DNA from 4 places in the Streptomyces sp. NPDC027663 genome. Region 3 is predicted to be linked to each of the others. Evidence: riboswitches for the same ligand, from Rfam matches in the RefSeq annotation. Region 3 holds a riboswitch; each other region holds the start of a gene.
The links. Region 3 has a riboswitch for cyclic di-AMP ahead of ACZ4SF_RS07850 (C40 family peptidase). Riboswitches for the same ligand answer to the same signal wherever they lie in the genome.
Positions count from the first base shown of each region.

Region 1: linked by a shared signal. The riboswitch ahead of ACZ4SF_RS19920 (transglycosylase family protein) and the one ahead of ACZ4SF_RS07850 (C40 family peptidase) in region 3 are both predicted to bind cyclic di-AMP.
Region 2: linked by a shared signal. The riboswitch ahead of ACZ4SF_RS11065 (M23 family metallopeptidase) and the one ahead of ACZ4SF_RS07850 (C40 family peptidase) in region 3 are both predicted to bind cyclic di-AMP.
Region 4: linked by a shared signal. The riboswitch ahead of ACZ4SF_RS08705 (transglycosylase SLT domain-containing protein) and the one ahead of ACZ4SF_RS07850 (C40 family peptidase) in region 3 are both predicted to bind cyclic di-AMP.

Region 1 is NZ_JBVHSK010000006.1:468,104-472,308, forward strand. It holds gene ACZ4SF_RS19910 (cytochrome P450 family protein) at 1-414, shown strand, start outside; gene ACZ4SF_RS19915 (transglycosylase family protein) at 582-1,652, shown strand; cyclic di-AMP (ydaO/yuaA leader) riboswitch at 1,836-2,010, shown strand; gene ACZ4SF_RS19920 (transglycosylase family protein) at 2,015-2,704, shown strand; gene eno (phosphopyruvate hydratase) at 3,011-4,205, shown strand, end outside.
Region 2 is NZ_JBVHSK010000003.1:385,132-389,336, reverse strand. It holds gene ACZ4SF_RS11070 (alpha-galactosidase) at 1-1,120, shown strand, start outside; cyclic di-AMP (ydaO/yuaA leader) riboswitch at 1,424-1,589, shown strand; gene ACZ4SF_RS11065 (M23 family metallopeptidase) at 1,593-2,498, shown strand; gene ACZ4SF_RS11060 (SGNH/GDSL hydrolase family protein) at 2,712-3,497, shown strand; gene ACZ4SF_RS11055 (TetR/AcrR family transcriptional regulator) at 3,695-4,205, opposite strand, start outside.
Region 3 is NZ_JBVHSK010000002.1:662,143-666,347, forward strand. It holds gene pcrA (DNA helicase PcrA) at 1-1,805, opposite strand, end outside; cyclic di-AMP (ydaO/yuaA leader) riboswitch at 2,082-2,235, shown strand; gene ACZ4SF_RS07850 (C40 family peptidase) at 2,244-3,578, shown strand; gene ACZ4SF_RS07855 (hypothetical protein) at 3,645-3,998, opposite strand.
Region 4 is NZ_JBVHSK010000002.1:834,710-838,914, reverse strand. It holds gene ACZ4SF_RS08715 (FAD-dependent oxidoreductase) at 1-58, shown strand, start outside; gene ACZ4SF_RS08710 (HAD family hydrolase) at 251-1,063, shown strand; gene ACZ4SF_RS08705 (transglycosylase SLT domain-containing protein) at 1,097-1,579, opposite strand; cyclic di-AMP (ydaO/yuaA leader) riboswitch at 1,584-1,761, opposite strand; gene ACZ4SF_RS08700 (polyprenyl synthetase family protein) at 2,349-3,359, shown strand; gene ACZ4SF_RS08695 (LolA family protein) at 3,606-4,205, shown strand, end outside.

The DNA.
Region 1 (4,205 bases), on a different contig from region 3:
CGGGACCTCCTGGAGACCGGCGTGGAGGAACTGCTGCGCTACGACGGCCCGGTGGAGCTGGCCACCTGGCGGTTCGCCACCGAGCCCCTCACCATCGGCGGGCAGGACATCGCGCCGGGCGACCCGGTGCTCGTCGTGCTCGCCGCGGCCGACCGGGACCCGGAGCGGTTCGCCGGCCCGGACGTGCTCGACCTCACCCGCCGCGACAACCAGCACCTCGGCTACGGCCACGGCATCCACTACTGCCTCGGCGCGCCGCTCGCCCGGCTGGAGGGCCAGACCGCGCTCGCCACGCTGCTCACCCGCCTGCCCGACCTGCGGCTCGCCGTGGACCCGGACGAGCTGCGCTGGCGCGGCGGACTCATCATGCGCGGCCTGCGCACCCTGCCCGTGGAGTTCACGCCCACCGCCTGAACACAGCCCGTCCAGGGAAACCTGACGGACATTCACTCTGTGATCTTCACGTGATCTGCGCGGCATGAACTTGTGACAAGTGATCGTCTGCCTATACGTTCACCCATCAGCGTGGCGAAGGGCTTCATCCGCCGCGCCGGTACTGCTGTCGCTCGAAAGGCCTCTGCATGCTCTCCGGGAACGGTCGACACCGTCGCCCCCGTCAGGCTCCGGCTCTCCTCGTCGCGGCCGGGGTGACCGGCTCAGCCATCGCCATCCCGCTCCTCGGCGCCGCCAGCGCCAGCGCGGCCGACGGCACCACGTGGGACAAGGTGGCCGAGTGCGAGAGCGGCGGCTCCTGGAGCGCGGACTCCGGCAACGGGTACTACGGCGGGCTGCAGATCTCGCAGGCGGACTGGGCCGCGTACGGCGGGACCCAGTACGCGGCCAGCGCCGACCAGGCCAGCCGTTCCCAGCAGATCGCCGTCGCCGAGAACATCCTCGCGGACAAGGGCACCACCCCCTGGGCCACCTGCGCCCTGCTGTCGGGCCTGACCGAGGATTCGGACTCGGCGGACGTCGACACGGGCGTCGGCCGGTCCGGTGACACCGACGGTTCGGGTGACCCGTCCGGATCGACTGACAGTTCGGATGGTTCCGAAAACCCCGACAGCCCTGACAACTCCGACTCGTCCGGTCTGCCGGGTTCGTCGCCTTCGGGGGACGCCGGTTCCGATGCCGACTCCGGCTCCGGCAACGGCTCTTCGTCCGGCAAGGACGGCCGGCCGGCCGGGAAGCCGGGCGAGGGTGACGGCAAGGTGAACGGCTCCGACGGGACCGACACGCCCAAGTCCGACAAATCCGCGTCGCCGGACGCGGGAAGCCCGCAGGGGGCCGACGGCTCCGCCACGGCCACTCCGGAACCCGGCCGCGAGGACAACCCCCAGCAGGCCGCCGGTTCTTGGAGCCTGGTCGACACCGGCTCCCTCGGCGGTGGCGGACGTCATCGGGGGGCGAGTGCGGACGAAAGCGCGACAAACGGTCAGAATGCCGCCTCCTCGGGCCGCCACGCCTCTCGCGAACCGGACACCTACACCGTCCGCGACGGCGACTCCCTCGCCTCCATCGCCGACTCCCTTGAGGTCGACGGCGGATGGCGCGCGCTCTACGCCGGCAACAAGAAGGCCATCGGGGCCGACCCGAATCACATCACCGCCGGTCAGACCCTGGAAGTCGGGGACGAAACGGACGGCGATTAGCGGGAGTTGACGCCCCACTTAACGCCCTATTGTCCGGTTTGGCGAAAGTGTGGGATGAGTCTCAGAAGCCCTGATCGTCTTTGAAATTCCGCGGACCGCGTGCCTACGGTCAAGGCCGCTCGTCACCACGAGCCCCGGCAGTCGCAACGCCGAATCCTGCCAGCGGTTGCCCGGGAACAGTCGTCGCGTCAAGCGCCGTAGGCAGGAGCGGGGGACCCAAGGTAAGTGCCGGGCCCGGCAGTTGATGCCGGACCGGCTCGGGGTGAAGCCGCATCTCGCGCACAGCGGGAGATGCGGCCGGGCAACTCAACCGGCCCGAACCCGACAGCTCACCTCGCAGGCGTCGGTGAGGGGATCGTTCCATGCTGTTTTCCGGCAAGGGCAAGCACCGTCGTCCGTCCAAGGCCGTCCGCGCCATCACGCTCGCCGGTGTCACCGGCGCCGCCGTCGCCGCCCCGCTGATGGCGGCCGGCAACGCCTCCGCCGCCACCGCCTCGGAGTGGGACACGGTCGCCCAGTGCGAGTCCGGCGGCAACTGGTCCATCAACACCGGCAACGGCTACTACGGCGGTCTGCAGTTCTCCGCCTCCACCTGGGCCGCGTACGGCGGCTCGCAGTACGCCGCCACCGCCGACAAGGCCACCAAGGCGCAGCAGATCGAGATCGCCGAGAAGGTCCTCGCGGCCCAGGGCAAGGGCGCCTGGCCGGTCTGCGGCACGGGCCTGTCCGGCACCCCCTACGGCGGTGCCGCCCCGAGCACCCCCTCGGACTCGGGCAGCACCACCACCCGCTCCACCGACCAGCAGGCCGCCTCCCGCTCCGCCGAGCGTCCGGCCGCGTCCACGAGCAAGAGCAAGACCGTCACCACCCCGACCGGCAAGAAGGTCAAGAAGGGCGACGGCGAGTACAAGGTCGTCGCGGGCGACACCCTCAGCACCATCGCCGCGAAGCACAAGGTCGAGGGTGGCTGGCAGAAGCTGTTCGAGCTGAACAAGGACATCGTCGAGGACGCGAACCTCATCTACCCGGGTCAGCAGCTCCACCTGAAGTGACCCCCGGTTCCGAGCGGATCCACAGCGCCCTCACATCCCCAGGGGTCTCATCGCAGGCCTCGTGAGGGCCACCCCCGTCCCCACGGGCTCCCCGCCCCGGTGCGTGTTCCCCCGTACGCACCGGGGCGGGGTTTTTCTGTGCCGTCGCCACAGGTCTTTGTTTCGGCCGAAAACAAAAGGTACCGTCGGCATGTCCACGGGACGGTCGGTCGGTGGCCGACGCCCCCGGGACGGTTAGGCTCTAGTCGCAAGGCGCAGCCGTAAGGCACACCGCCCCGCACTTCCAGCGTCACATCCAAGAAGGAGATGCTCGTGCCGTCCATCGACGTCGTCGTAGCCCGGGAAATCCTGGACTCCCGAGGCAACCCCACGGTCGAGGTCGAGGTCGGCCTCGACGACGGCAGCACGGGTCGTGCCGCCGTTCCGTCCGGCGCCTCGACCGGCGCCTTCGAGGCCATCGAGCTCCGCGACGGCGACCCGAACCGCTACCAGGGCAAGGGCGTCGAGAAGGCCGTCCTCGCCGTCATCGAGCAGATCGGCCCGGAGCTGGTCGGTTACGACGCCACCGAGCAGCGCCTGATCGACCAGGCCATGTTCGACCTGGACGCCACCGACAACAAGGGCTCCCTCGGCGCCAACGCCATCCTCGGCGTCTCGCTCGCCGTCGCCCACGCCGCCTCCGAGGCCAGCGACCTGCCCCTCTTCCGCTACCTGGGCGGCCCGAACGCGCACCTGCTGCCGGTGCCGATGATGAACATCCTGAACGGCGGCTCGCACGCCGACTCCAACGTGGACATCCAGGAGTTCATGATCGCTCCGATCGGCGCGGAGTCCTTCTCCGAGGCCCTGCGCTGGGGCACCGAGGTCTACCACACCCTGAAGAAGGTCCTGAAGAGCAAGGGCCTGTCCACCGGCCTCGGCGACGAGGGCGGCTTCGCCCCGAACCTGGGCTCCAACCGTGAGGCCCTCGACCTCATCCTCGAAGCGATCAAGGAAGCCGGCTACGCCCCCGGCGAGCAGATCGCCCTCGCGCTCGACGTCGCCGCCTCCGAGTTCTACAAGGACGGCAAGTACCTCTTCGAGGGCAAGGAGCGCTCCGCCGCCGAGATGACGGAGTACTACGAGGAGCTGGTCGCGGCCTACCCGCTCGTCTCCATCGAGGACCCGCTGTTCGAGGACGACTGGGCCGGCTGGAAGGTCATCACCGACAAGCTCGGCGACAAGGTCCAGCTGGTCGGCGACGACCTGTTCGTCACCAACCCCGAGCGCCTGGCCCGCGGCATCGAGGACGGCGCCGCCAACGCCCTGCTGGTCAAGGTCAACCAGATCGGCTCGCTGACCGAGACCCTGGACGCCGTCGAGCTGGCCCAGCGCAACGGCTTCAAGTGCATGATGTCCCACCGCTCCGGCGAGACCGAGGACGTCACCATCGCCGACCTGGCCGTCGCCACCAACTGCGGCCAGATCAAGACCGGCGCCCCGGCCCGCTCCGAGCGCGTCG
Region 2 (4,205 bases), on a different contig from region 3:
CGCCCGGCGCGCCGCGGAGATCGGCGTCGAGCTGTTCGTGGTGGACGACGGCTGGTTCGGCGCCCGTACCAGCGACCGGGCCGGCCTCGGCGACTGGACGCCCAACCCGGACCGCTTCCCGCACGGCCTGGGGCCCCTCGCCGACCAGGTGCACGGCCTCGGCATGCAGTTCGGCATCTGGGTCGAGCCGGAGATGGTCAACCCGGACAGCGATCTCTACCGGTCCCATCCCGACTGGGTGCAGTACCAAACGGGACGCAAGCGGACAGAACTGCGCAATCAACTCGTCCTCAACCTCGCCCGCGAGGACGTCCGGGAATATCTCTGGGACCGGCTGGACGCCCTGCTGTCCAGCGCCCCCATCGACTACGTGAAGTGGGATTTCAACCGCTGCTTCACCGACGCCGGCTGGCCGGGGGACCCGTATCCGCAGCGCCTGTGGGTGGACCACGTGCACGCCCTGTACGGCCTGCTGGACCGGTTGCGCGCGGCCCATCCGGGGGTCGCCTTCGAGTCCTGCTCGGGCGGTGGCGGCCGGATCGACCTGGGAGTGCTGAGCCGTACCGACGAGGTGTGGACCTCCGACAACACCGACCCGCTCGACCGGCTGGCCATCCAGCACGGCTTCACCCAGATCCACCCCGCGCGCGTGATGTCCGCCTGGGTCACCGACAGTCCGAACACCCAGCTCAACGGGCGGGTCAGCTCGCTGCGCTTCCGGTTCGTCAGTGCCATGGCGGGCGTCCTCGGCGTCGGCGGCGACCTCACCGAGTGGACCGACGCGGAACTGGCGGAGGCCCGGCACTGGGTGGAGCTGTACAAGGAGATCCGCCCCGTCGTGCAGCGCGGCGACTTGTACCGGCTGCGCCCTCCGACGGGTGGCCTGAGCGCCGTCCAGTACGTACTCGGCGAGGAGACCGTGGTCCTGGCGTGGCTGCAGGCGCAGAGCTACGGCGAACCGGTGCCGGCGGTGCGGCTGCGCGGACTCGATGCGACGGCATCGTACGAATGCCGCGAAACAGGCGAAATTCACAGAGGGGCGGTGCTGCTGCACCACGGGCTGTGCACCGGACTCACGGGCGACCTGGATGCGACGGTTCTCCGTCTGCGCCGCATCTGAGCTTTCTGTCCGAATTAGCGGTCTTCATCACAACTCGCTGTGGAATAAGGGGTCATGGTGGCACGTGGCGTGAGGAGGGTCATATCCGTGACCGTGAGTGGCGCGTCATGTCCATGCAATAGCGGCGCCGAAAAGGGAAATCGAAGGCTGAAGGAGGCGGGAATTCACGGAGGGTGACCATGAATTCCCGTATCCGATCACCCGAAACCCGAACAAGCGGAACCGGCTGCTTGTTTCCGTGTGTTCGGCTCGCTTACGTTCGCCACCAATCCGGACGGAATGCCGAATCCTGCCGCCGCCCGGAGTCCCCACACACTTGACCCGTGTACGGCAGGAGCGGGGGACCCATCAGGTACGACTGCCTGTCCCGGTCTCCGCGACAGGCTAGGGGTGAAGCCGTGCAGCGCGCGGCCGGGCAGCTCCAGTCCGAACCCGACAGCTGACCTCGCAGGCGCCGGAGAGGAATTGCGCCATGCCCGCCAAGGGTAAGCACCGACGCCCCAAGACCCAGCGTTTTTCCCGCTCCGTCGCCGTCGCCGGAACCGGCGGCGCCGCACTGGCCCTCCCGCTCTTCGGGGCCGCCGGAGCGCACGCCGCGACCCCCGCGCAGCCCGTTTCCGGAAAGGCCGTGCAGTCCGTTCCGAACACGGTGAAGAAGGCCCCCGCACAGCCGGATTCGAGCGTGCGCACCTACACCGTGCGGAGCGGTGACTGCCTCTCGAAGATCGCCGACGAGCAGCACGTCGCCGGTGGCTGGCACCGGCTGTACGACGACAACCGCCAGACCGTCGGCGCCGACCCCTCGCTGATCCGCCCGGGCCTGAAGCTCAGCGTCGGCAAGAAGGCCGCGCAGCCCCGCACCGAGTCCGCCGCCCCGCAGCACACCTCGGCCGCTGCGAAGCCCGCCCGGTCCGCCGCCTCCCAGCCCGCCCAGCCGCCCGCCTCCGCCGCCCCGCAGGCGAAGGCCACCGGCTACACCCTCCCGGTCGCCGGTGCCACCATCGGCACCGCCTACCACACGGCCGGCAGCATGTGGTCCAGCGGCTACCACACCGGTGTCGACTTCGTCGTCCCGACGGGCACCTCCCTCAAGGCCGTCGCCGCGGGCACCGTCGTCTCCGCCGGCTGGGGCGGCGCGTACGGCAACCAGGTCGTCATCAAGCTCGACGACGGCTACTACGCCCAGTACGGCCACCTGTCGCAGCTCTCCGTCTCGGCCGGCCAGAGGGTGACCGCGGGCCAGCAGGTCGGCCTCTCCGGCGCCACCGGCAACGTGACCGGCCCGCACCTGCACTTCGAGATCCGCACCACGCCCGACTACGGCTCCGACATCGACCCGGTCGGCTACCTTCGCCAGCACGGCGTCCCCGTCGGCTGAGCGGCGCCCCGCGCGAACACCACCTGCCTGACACGCCAGCGAAGGCCGGACCCCCGACCCCCGGGTCCGGCCTTCGGTATTCCCTGATTGGCAAATTATTTAAGAGTGTCTCATCTCACCGTTCGTCAACCCCGGCCTACGGTCGCGTAGGTCACATCCGAAGGTGAATCATGGTCCGACGTGGCAGACGATTCGAAGAATGACAACAGATCAGTGATCGGGTCGTACGTGGCGGTGGGGGACAGCTTCACCGAGGGCGTCGGCGACCACGGTCCCGACGGGGCGTTCGTAGGGTGGGCCGACCGTTTCGCGGTGCTGCTCGCCGACCGGCGTCCCGAGGGCGACTTCCAGTACACCAACCTCGCCGTACGCGGAAAGCTGCTGGACCAGATCGTGGCCGACCAGGTCCCCAAGGCCGCCGAACTGGCCCCGGACCTGGTCTCCTTCTGTGCCGGCGGCAACGACATCATCCGCCCGGGCACCGACCCGGACGAGGTGGCCGAGCGGTTCGAGCGTGCCGTGGCCAGGCTGACCGAGGCTGCCGGCACGGTGATGGTGACGACCGGTTTCGACACCCGGGGCGTCCCCCTGCTCAAGCACCTGCGGGGCAAGATCGCGACCTACAACGGGCACGTCCGCGCCATCGCCGACCGGTACGGCTGCCCCGTGCTCGACCTGTGGTCCCTGAAGTCCGTGCAGGACCGCCGGGCCTGGGACAGCGACCGGCTGCACCTCTCGCCCGAGGGGCACACGCGCGTGGCGCTCCGGGCCGGGCAGGTCCTCGCCCTCGACGTCCCGGCCGACCCCGAGCAGGCGTGGCCCCCGCTGCCTCCCCGGGGCACCCTGGAGGTCCGCCGCGACGACGTCCAGTGGGCGCGTGAGTACCTCGTCCCGTGGATCGGGCGGCGGCTGCGCGGCGAGTCCTCGGGGGACCATGTGACCGCGAAGGGCCATCTGTCGCCGGACGACATCAAGATGCGGATCGCGTCGGTCGCCTGACGCTTCCCGGCCGTGCCCCGGACCGCCGTAGGCGCGGGCCGGGGCACGGTGGCGTGCACGGTGGGGCGCGGTGCCCCCGCGTCCCGTGGGGTCCGGCCGTGGGTGCGGGTGGGGGGACACGCGGTCGCGGCCCGGAAAGGGGGGCGGGACCGGCAGCGGGCCGGGGGGCGCGGTGCGCGGACGCCCCGGCGGTTCGCTCACCGCTCCCGTTCGGTCAACCCATGCCGGTCCAGGCCCAGTTCCCGGGCCAGGGCGTCGTCCACCCACTCCTGGGCCCGGGACCGCGGCACTCCGCCCGGGTACGACGTCAGCTGCACGGCCAGCCCGTCCAGCAGCGCGGTCAGCCGCAGCGCCGCACCGGCCGGGTCCGGGCAGACGAACTCGCCGGCCGCCACGCCCTCGGCGATGACCTCCGTGATCGCCGCCTTCCACTGCTTGTCCAGATCCCGGGTGACTTCGCGCAGGGCGGGCTCGCGCAGGGCCACCGCCCAGCCCTCGATCCACAGCCGCCACCCCTTGGCCTGTCCGGTCGGCGCGTACCAGCGCACCGCGGACCGCAGCCGGCGCAGCGCCGACGTCCGCCGGTCCAGCAGCTTGCGCAGATGCGCGAGATCGTCCTTGGCCGCGAAGGTGAACGCTGCGGCGACCAGCTTCTCCTTCGTGGAGAAGTGGTACAGCACCAGCGCGTTGCTCACACCGAGGGCCGCG
Region 3 (4,205 bases):
TCGAACTCCAGAGCCACGGCGGCGAGTTCCTGGAGGTTCTCGATGCGGGTCTCGTCCTGCGGGTCGGTGGAGGCCTGCAGCTCGGCCAGATAGCCCGTGCGCTCGAGGATCGCCTCCAGGACGGTCGCGGGGCCGGCGCCGGACTCCACGATCGTGCGCAGGTCCTCCATCAGCGTGTTGAACCGCTTGACCGCGTTGGTGGAGCGCGCGGCCATGCCGTACGCCTCGTCCACGCGCTTCAGAGCCTGCGGGAAGCTGATCTTCTCGCGCTGGGCGAGGGCATCGATCATCGCCTCCGCGCGCTCGCCGATGCCCCGCTTGGGCACGTTGAGGATGCGGCGCAGCGGCACCGAGTCCTCGGGGTTGGCGAGGACGCGCAGATAGGCCAGGACGTCCCGGACCTCTTTGCGCTCGTAGAAGCGGACGCCGCCGACGACCTTGTAGGGCAGGCCGACGCGGATGAAGACCTCTTCGAAGACACGGGACTGGGCGTTGGTGCGGTAGAAGACGGCGACGTCCCCGGCCTTCGCCTCGCGCGCGTCCGTGAGGCGGTCTATCTCGTCGGCGACGAACTGGGCCTCGTCGTGCTCGGTGTCGGCGACGTAACCGGTGATCCGTGCGCCCTGCCCGGCGTTGGTCCACAGGTTCTTCGGGCGGCGGGACTCGTTGCGCTCGATGACCGCGTTGGCGGCGGACAGGATGGTCTGCGTGGAGCGGTAGTTCTGCTCCAGCAGGATCGTCGTCGCGTTCGGGTAGTCCTCCTCGAACTGGAGGATGTTGCGGATCGTCGCGCCCCGGAAGGCGTAGATCGACTGGTCCGCGTCACCGACCACGCACAGTTCGGCGGGCGGGACGTCGTACTCGCCGGGCGGGGTGTCGGCCTCGCCGGCGCGCTCGCCCGTCCCGACCAGCTCGCGGACGAGGGCGTACTGGGCGTGGTTGGTGTCCTGGTACTCGTCGACCAGGACGTGCCGGAAGCGGCGCCGGTAGTGCTCGGCGACGTCCGGGAAGGCGCGCAGCAGGTTGACCGTCGTCATGATCAGGTCGTCGAAGTCCAGCGCGTTCGCCTCGCGCAACCGCGACTGGTACAGGGCGTAGGCCTGCGCCAGCGTCTTCTCGAAGCCGTCGGTGGCCTGCGCGGCGAAGTCCTCCTCGTCGATCAGCTCGTTCTTGAGGTTGCTGATCTTGGCGCTGAAGGACTTGGGCGGGAAGCGCTTGGGATCCAGGTCCAGGTCGCGGCAGACGAGGGCCATCAGGCGCTTGCTGTCGGCGGCGTCGTAGATCGAGAACGACGACGTGAAGCCCAGCTTCTTCGACTCGCGGCGCAGGATCCGCACGCACGCGCTGTGGAAGGTCATCACCCACATCGCGTTCGCGCGCGGGCCGACGAGCTGCTCCACGCGCTCCTTCATCTCGCCCGCGGCCTTGTTGGTGAAGGTGATCGCGAGGATCTGGCCCGGGTGCACGTTCCGCTCGGCGAGTAGGTGGGCGATGCGGTGGGTGAGCACACGGGTCTTGCCGGAGCCGGCGCCGGCGACGATGAGCAGCGGCGAACCGGCGTGCACGACCGCGGCGCGCTGGTTGTCGTTCAGTCCCTCCAGGAGCGCCGCCGCGTCGATCACGGGGCGCGGGGCGCCGTCGCGGTAGTACGCGTCACGGTCCGGCGGCACATCGAACTTCCCGCCGAACAGATCGTCCGGAAGCGGCTCCGGAGCGTGATCGTCCTCGGGTGGCGGCTGCTCCTCCTCGTGCCCGCGAGGGGGCTGGAGGTCCGCCAGGAAGCTGTCGTCAAAGAGGCTGCTCATCGCTCTACGAGTCTAGGCCGCCCCACCGACAACCGGTTGCCGTCCCCGGAACATGGCCCGCGTGGTGAGCGGTCGCTCTTCGCGTCGAAAGCGTCCGCCGACCGCTCACACAACGGAAGCGCCTGGTCACGCGGGCGTGAACCAGCCATCAGGTCACGGAAATGTATCGGACAAACCGCACACCAACCTTCACAGAAGACACACCAGTTGGCTAGGTTGCCGTCAGGCCGCACGACCCCTCTCCGGCGAACGTCGCCGGGCCGCGCGGCCTCCGCCGAGTCCGGTGCGCCCTCTGCGTGGTGCCCGGAGCCGGGGACCCACCGATCCTGGGGTGAATCGGCCGACTCCCGCCCGGGACGACGCCGTAGGGCAACCCTTCCGTCCGCCCGAACCCGACAGCTAACCCGGTAGGCGGCAGCAAGGAAGGAGTCGCCTCCCTTGGCGTCGCACCGCAAGCCGCGCCCCGGCGGAACCCCGGGGACGGGCATTCGCACCCCCGCTCTCGCCACCGCCGCCCTCACCTCCGTGGCCGTCCTCTCCCAGTCCGCGCAGGCCGCTCCCGAAACCGGTCACGGCAGGCCGAGCCCGGAGGAGATCGAGCGGAAGATCGACGATCTGTACCGCCGGGCGGAATCGGCGACCGAGACGTCCGGCACGACCAGGGAGCGTTTCGCCGGCACCGCCAGGGAGCGTTCCGCCGCCGCAAGCAGGGAGCGGTCCGCCGCCGGGGCCGAGGAGCGTCCCGCGGACGCACCCCGGCGACACGGCGACAGTCTTCAGCGGCTCCGGGACGAGGTGGCCCGCCGCGCCGCGGCCCAGCCCCGCGCCGTTCCGGCCCAGCGCGGCCCCGAGGGGGCCCGGGACACAGCCGCGGCGACGCCCGCCCGGGGCACGAGCGTCGCACCCCCGAGACGGAGTGTGGATGCCGTACCGCCCGCACGAGGCAGGGACGCCGTAACGCCCGCACAGGGCAGGGGCGCCGTAACGCCCGCACGAGGCATGGAGGCGGTACCGTCCGCGCGGAAGGCGGCCGTCGCCGCGTCCGTCCGGAACGCGTCCCTCCTGCCGTCCGCCCAGGAGAGGGCCGTCGTCCCGCCCGCGGACAGCGTGCCGGAGGCCGCCGCGAGGGACCCGAAGACCGCCAAGGCGGCGGTGCAGAAAAAGCTCGCCCACGCGCGCGTGCTGCTGTCGCAGCGGACCGCGCAGAGCGCCGCGCAGTCCGTCACGCCTGCCGCACCTAGCGCGTCTGTCGCACCTGTCGCACCTGTCGCACCTGACATGTATGGCGCCTCAGTCACATCCACCGCACCGGTGACGTCCGTCGCGTCGGTCACATCCCCGTCGATCACGTCCGCTCCGGTCACATCCGCGTCGATCGCGTCCGTTGCGACGGTCACATCCGGCACGGACACGACGACCAAGGCCCGGAAAGCCGTCGCCTTCGCCCGGGAGCAGCTCGGCAAGCCGTGCGTGTGGGGCGCCGCCGGCCCCGGTTCCTACGACTGCTCGGGGCTGACCCAGGCCGCCTGGAAGTCGGCCGGTGTCACCCTTCCGCGCAGCGCCCGCGATCAGGCCGAAGCAGGAACCACGGTCCCGCCTGCCGAGGCGCGCCCCGGCGACCTCGTGTTCTTCCACGACGACGCAGACCATGTAGGGCTGTGCACGGGCGACGGCATGATGATCCACGCTCCCAGGCCGGGCGCGTACGTGCGTGAGGAACCGGTCTCCCGCACCGACGGGTCGGCCGTGCGCTGCGTGGTGCGGCCGGGCTGATCCCGCCGCCCCGAGATCGCCCGCCCGGGAGATCAGGTTCGACCGGAGATCAGGTCCGGCCGGAGATCAGGTCCAGAGGACGGCGATGAAGATGTTCGCCGTGGTCAGCAGGCCGACGAGCCCGAAGAGGCCCTTGTCGATCCGCTCCTCGTCGCGCTTCACGTAGACCAGCGCGAGGATCACGATCAGCAGAGCCAGCTTCACGCCGATCTTGATGTTGTTGACGTGGTGGTCGTCGGCCTGATTGAGGCCGACGAGCGCCACGCCGGTGACCAGCATGGTCAGCGCGCCGTGCAGCATCCCGGGCACGAACCGGGCCGTGCCCTGGCCCATCGCCTTCATCTGGGTGAGGAAGCCGCCGAGCAGCGCGGCGATACCGACGATGTGCAGGCCGACGAAGAGATGGATGAGTACGTCCATGGGGCCGGAGCCTAGCCAGGGGGCGCCACGGCTCCCCGCACCGGGCCCGCCCTCAGGGGCGGCGGCGGCGCGAAAACGCTCGGCAGACCTTGCATATATGCGCTCCATAGCACCCGATCACCCCCGCCTGGTCCGCTTTCCGCGGCTCGATCATCACGCTGCGTGAAGAAGACGACTCGGGCCCTACGGAGGGATCACTTACGGTCA
Region 4 (4,205 bases), 170 kb from region 3:
CGGTACGGAGTTCGCCTCCCCGCGCCTGGCGAAGCACCTGGCGTCGGCCCACGGCTGAGACCCGGACGGGGCTGTCCTGCACTCCTGTAGAGGAGCCCGCGAGTACCACCTGGGACTGATCGTCCAAGGCCCGGCTCCGGCCGGTCGTCCGGAACTGACCAGCCGGAACAGGACAGTTGGGGCCGGTCAGCACGTAAGTGCGTGCAACGACGGGTGAGTCGGCGGGGCGCGGTGTCCGTATTCTCTGATCATGGCACCCACCCCCGCACATGCCCTGATCGCCACCGACCTGGACGGGACGCTGCTGCGCGGCGACGACACGGTCTCGGACCGCTCGCTCGCCGCGCTCGCGCGGGTGGTGCGGGCCGGTGCCCGGCATCTGGTGGTCACCGGCCGCCCGGCCCCGCGGGTGCGGCCGCTGCTCGCGGACCTCGGCTGCACGGGGCTCGCGGTGTGCGGGCAGGGTGCGCAGGTCTACGACGCCCGGACCAACCGTCTGCTGTGGTCGGTGCGGCTGGACCGGGAGCTGGCCGAGACCGCGCTCGGCAAGATCGAGGCGGAGGTGGGGCAGGTCTACGCGGCGGTCGACCAGGACGGCGTGGACGGCCTGACGCTCATCGAGCCGGGCTACCGGATGCCCCATCCGACGCTTCCCGCGCTGCGGGTCGGCCGACGGGACGACCTGTGGTGCGAGCCCATCAGCAAGGTGCTGTTGCGGCACCCCGGCCTGTCGGACGACGAGTTGGCGGCCGTGGCGCGGTCGGTGGTGGGCTCGCTGGCGACGGTCACCATGTCGGGGCCGGGGACCGTGGAACTCCAGCCGAGCGGGGTGACCAAGGCCACGGGCCTGGCGCTGGCCGCCGAGCGGCTGGGCATCCATCCCGAACGGGCCCTCGCCTTCGGCGACATGCCCAACGACATCCCGATGTTCGACTGGGCCGGACACGGCGTCGCCATGGCCAACGGGCACGTCGAACTCAAGGCGGTCGCCGACGAGGTCACCTTGTCGAACGAGGACGACGGCGTCGCCGTCGTCCTCGAAAGACTGTTCCCGACCGACTGACCGGGATATCAGTAACGCCCGCTGCGGGTCCGGTCAGTAGGCGCCGAACACGTTGTCGATCGAGCCGTACCGGTCGGCCGCGTAGTTGCAGGCGGCGGTGATGTTCGCGACCGGGTCGTAGATGTCGAACGACGTACCGGCCACGTGGTAGGCGTTGAACGTCGGGTCGATGACCTGGAGCAGACCCTTGGAGGGGATGCCCTTGGCCGCGTTGGAGTCCCAGAGGTTGATGGCCGCGGGGTTGCCCGAGGACTCCCGGATGATGTTGCGGTAGATGCCGTTGTAGGTGCCCGGGATGCCCTTCTCGGCCATGATCGCGAGCGACTCGCGGATCCAGCCGTCGAGGTTGTTCGGGTAGCCGGCGAGGGTGGTGGAGGCCGTCGTGGTGTCGGCCGCCGAGGCGCTGGTCGCGCCGATGACCGGCAGGGCGAGTACGGCGGCGCCGGTGCCGATGGCGGCGAAGGCGCGCAGGAGGCGGCTGTTCCGGGTACGGCAGGGCTGAGCGGCAGCGGGCATGGGGGGTTCCTCTCCGGCGCCTGCGAGGTGAGCTGTCGGGTTCGGGCGGGGAGGTGCCCGGCCGTGCCGGGGGAAGGCACGACTTAACCCCTGGCCGTTCCGATCGGCGTGTGCCGTTCGGGTTGGCGGCTTACCTGGTTCCCCCGCTCCTGCCGTACGAATGAGTTCGTCGATGGGTTACGCGGGCGGCGGCAGGATTCGGCGTCCGCCCGACGGCCCGGAACGTATGCGAGAGCACATGTCGGGAACAAGTACTGGATTCGTACAACGTGCCATTTGACCTTGATCTACGCCGTTTGGGCTGCTTGATCCTTTGCGGTTGCCAATCCTCAACTCGCCAGCAGGAGAAGGGCTCGACGGGGTCCGGGCGGACAGGGTGGGCCGGAGGGGCGCGTGACCCAATTCACGAAATAGCAAATTACTTCAAATCAGACATGAGGGATTCGGGGGATTCAGGCCTGAAGTCGGGCTCGTGGTGGAACCTCGGATGAGGTACGCCTCGTTGTCGTACCGAGAGATGGCCGAAAGGAGGCGTTAGGAGAGGCTTCCAGGTCACGACATGGCGCAAGAATTACGGTTAAGTCAATAAATGTCCGTTCTTACCATCTGATCGCAACTATGCCCGGCCGTGCGTCGATACCGCCCAGGCTGGACCGGTGGGCGCTATCGGTGATCGAAAGAGGACCGGATACGCTGACTTGAGTGAGGGCAGCGACCTATCGACAAACCGTGTAATCGCCAGCAGACACCAGCAGACAGGAGACCCCTCGTGACCGTCGTCGGGCCGTTCGGGCTGAGCGTGCGGGACCAGGCTCTGGAAGCCGATGTCCAGGCCGGATTGACGGCTGTCGAGGAAGGCTTGCTCGAGGCCACCAAGAGCGAGGTCCCGTTCATCACGGAGGCCGCGCAGCACCTCGTACGGGCCGGCGGGAAGAGGTTCCGGCCGCTGCTCGTGATGCTCGCGGCCCAGTTCGGCGACCCCTACGCCCCGGGCGTCGTGCCGTCGGCCGTGGTCGTGGAGCTGACACATCTGGCCACGCTGTACCACGACGACGTCATGGACGAAGCCGCCGTACGGCGCGGGGTGGAGAGCGCCAACACGCGCTGGGGCAACTCCGTCGCGGTCCTCACCGGCGATTTCCTCTTCGCCCGCGCCTCCCAGATCCTCGCCGACCTCGGCCCCGAGGCGGTCCGGGTGCAGGCCCTCGCGTTCGAACGGCTGGTGACCGGCCAGATCCTGGAGACCGCGGGTCCCACGGACGGCCGTGACCCGGTCGAGCACTACCTGGACGTGCTCGGCGGCAAGACGGGCTCCCTGGTGGCGGTGTCCTGCCGGTTCGGCGCGATGATGTCCGGCGCCGACGAGACGGTGGTCGACGTGCTCACCCAGTACGGGGAGCGGCTCGGGGTCGCCTTCCAGCTCGCCGACGACGTCCTGGACATCGCCTCCGACTCCCACGAGTCCGGCAAGACCCCGGGCACCGACCTGCGCGAGGGCATCCCCACCCTCCCCGTGCTCCGGCTGCGCGAGCAGGCCGCCCGCCTCGGACTGCCCGCGGACGTCGCACTGTGCGAGCTGCTGGACTCCGACCTCAGCGACGACACCCGGCACGCCGAGGCACTGGCCGCGCTGCGCGCGCACCCCGCCCTGGAGCAGGCCCGTCGGGACACCGTGCGGTACGCGGAGGAGGCGCGGGCCGCGCTGGCCCCGCTGCGGGAGTGCGATGCCAAGGCGGCGCTCATGGAGCTGTGCGACGCGGTGGTGCACCGGGCCGGCTGACCAGGCCGGTCACCCGTACGGGCGGCGCTCTCCGGCACGACCCCTACGGGTCGGGGGAGACGCCGCCTTCGTGTGTCATACCGCAGGCGTACATGCAGTTGGCTCCGAGGTCTGACGCTTCTTCACGGCTGATTTGGTGAGATGGAAACCACGGAAATCACCACTCCTCACCGATTCGGGTGAGAATGGCGGCTCAGGTGTACCAGCGTGAGGACAGCCGCCGCCGACGACGGAGGTAAGGCACACATGGCACCGTACGAATCCGACGACGCAGTGGGCGCCGCGCGAGAGGACGCCGCGCGGGACGCTGCCCCGCGCTCCGGCCGGCGCGCGGCCGCCCGGTACGCCGTACCGGTCGCGGTGGTGGGGGTGGCGGCGGCCACGATCGGGCTGGTCCCGGCGCTCGCCGACTCCGGTGACCCCGACCTGCCGAAGATCAGCGCACAGCAGCTCATCGAGAAGATCGCCAAGTCGGACGTGCAGCAGCTGTCCGGCACCGTGAAGATCAGCACCGACCTCGGCCTGCCGGACCTCGGCGGCCTGGAGAACAGCCTGGCGTCCGGGGCGGCCCAGGGCGACGACGGCTCCTCCGCGGACCCGACGTCCAAGCTTACCGAGCTGGTCTCCGGCACCCACACCCTGCGCGTCGCCACCGACGGCCCGGACCGGCAGAAACTGTCGCTCCTGGAGAGCGGCGCGGAGTACAGCCTGATCCACAACGGCAAGGACGTCTGGGGCTACGACAGCAAGAGCAACGAGGTCTACCACGGAACCGCGGCCGCCTCCGGCAAGGACCACCAGGCCGAGCCGCCGGCCACGCCCGAGGACTTCGCCGACGAGGCCCTG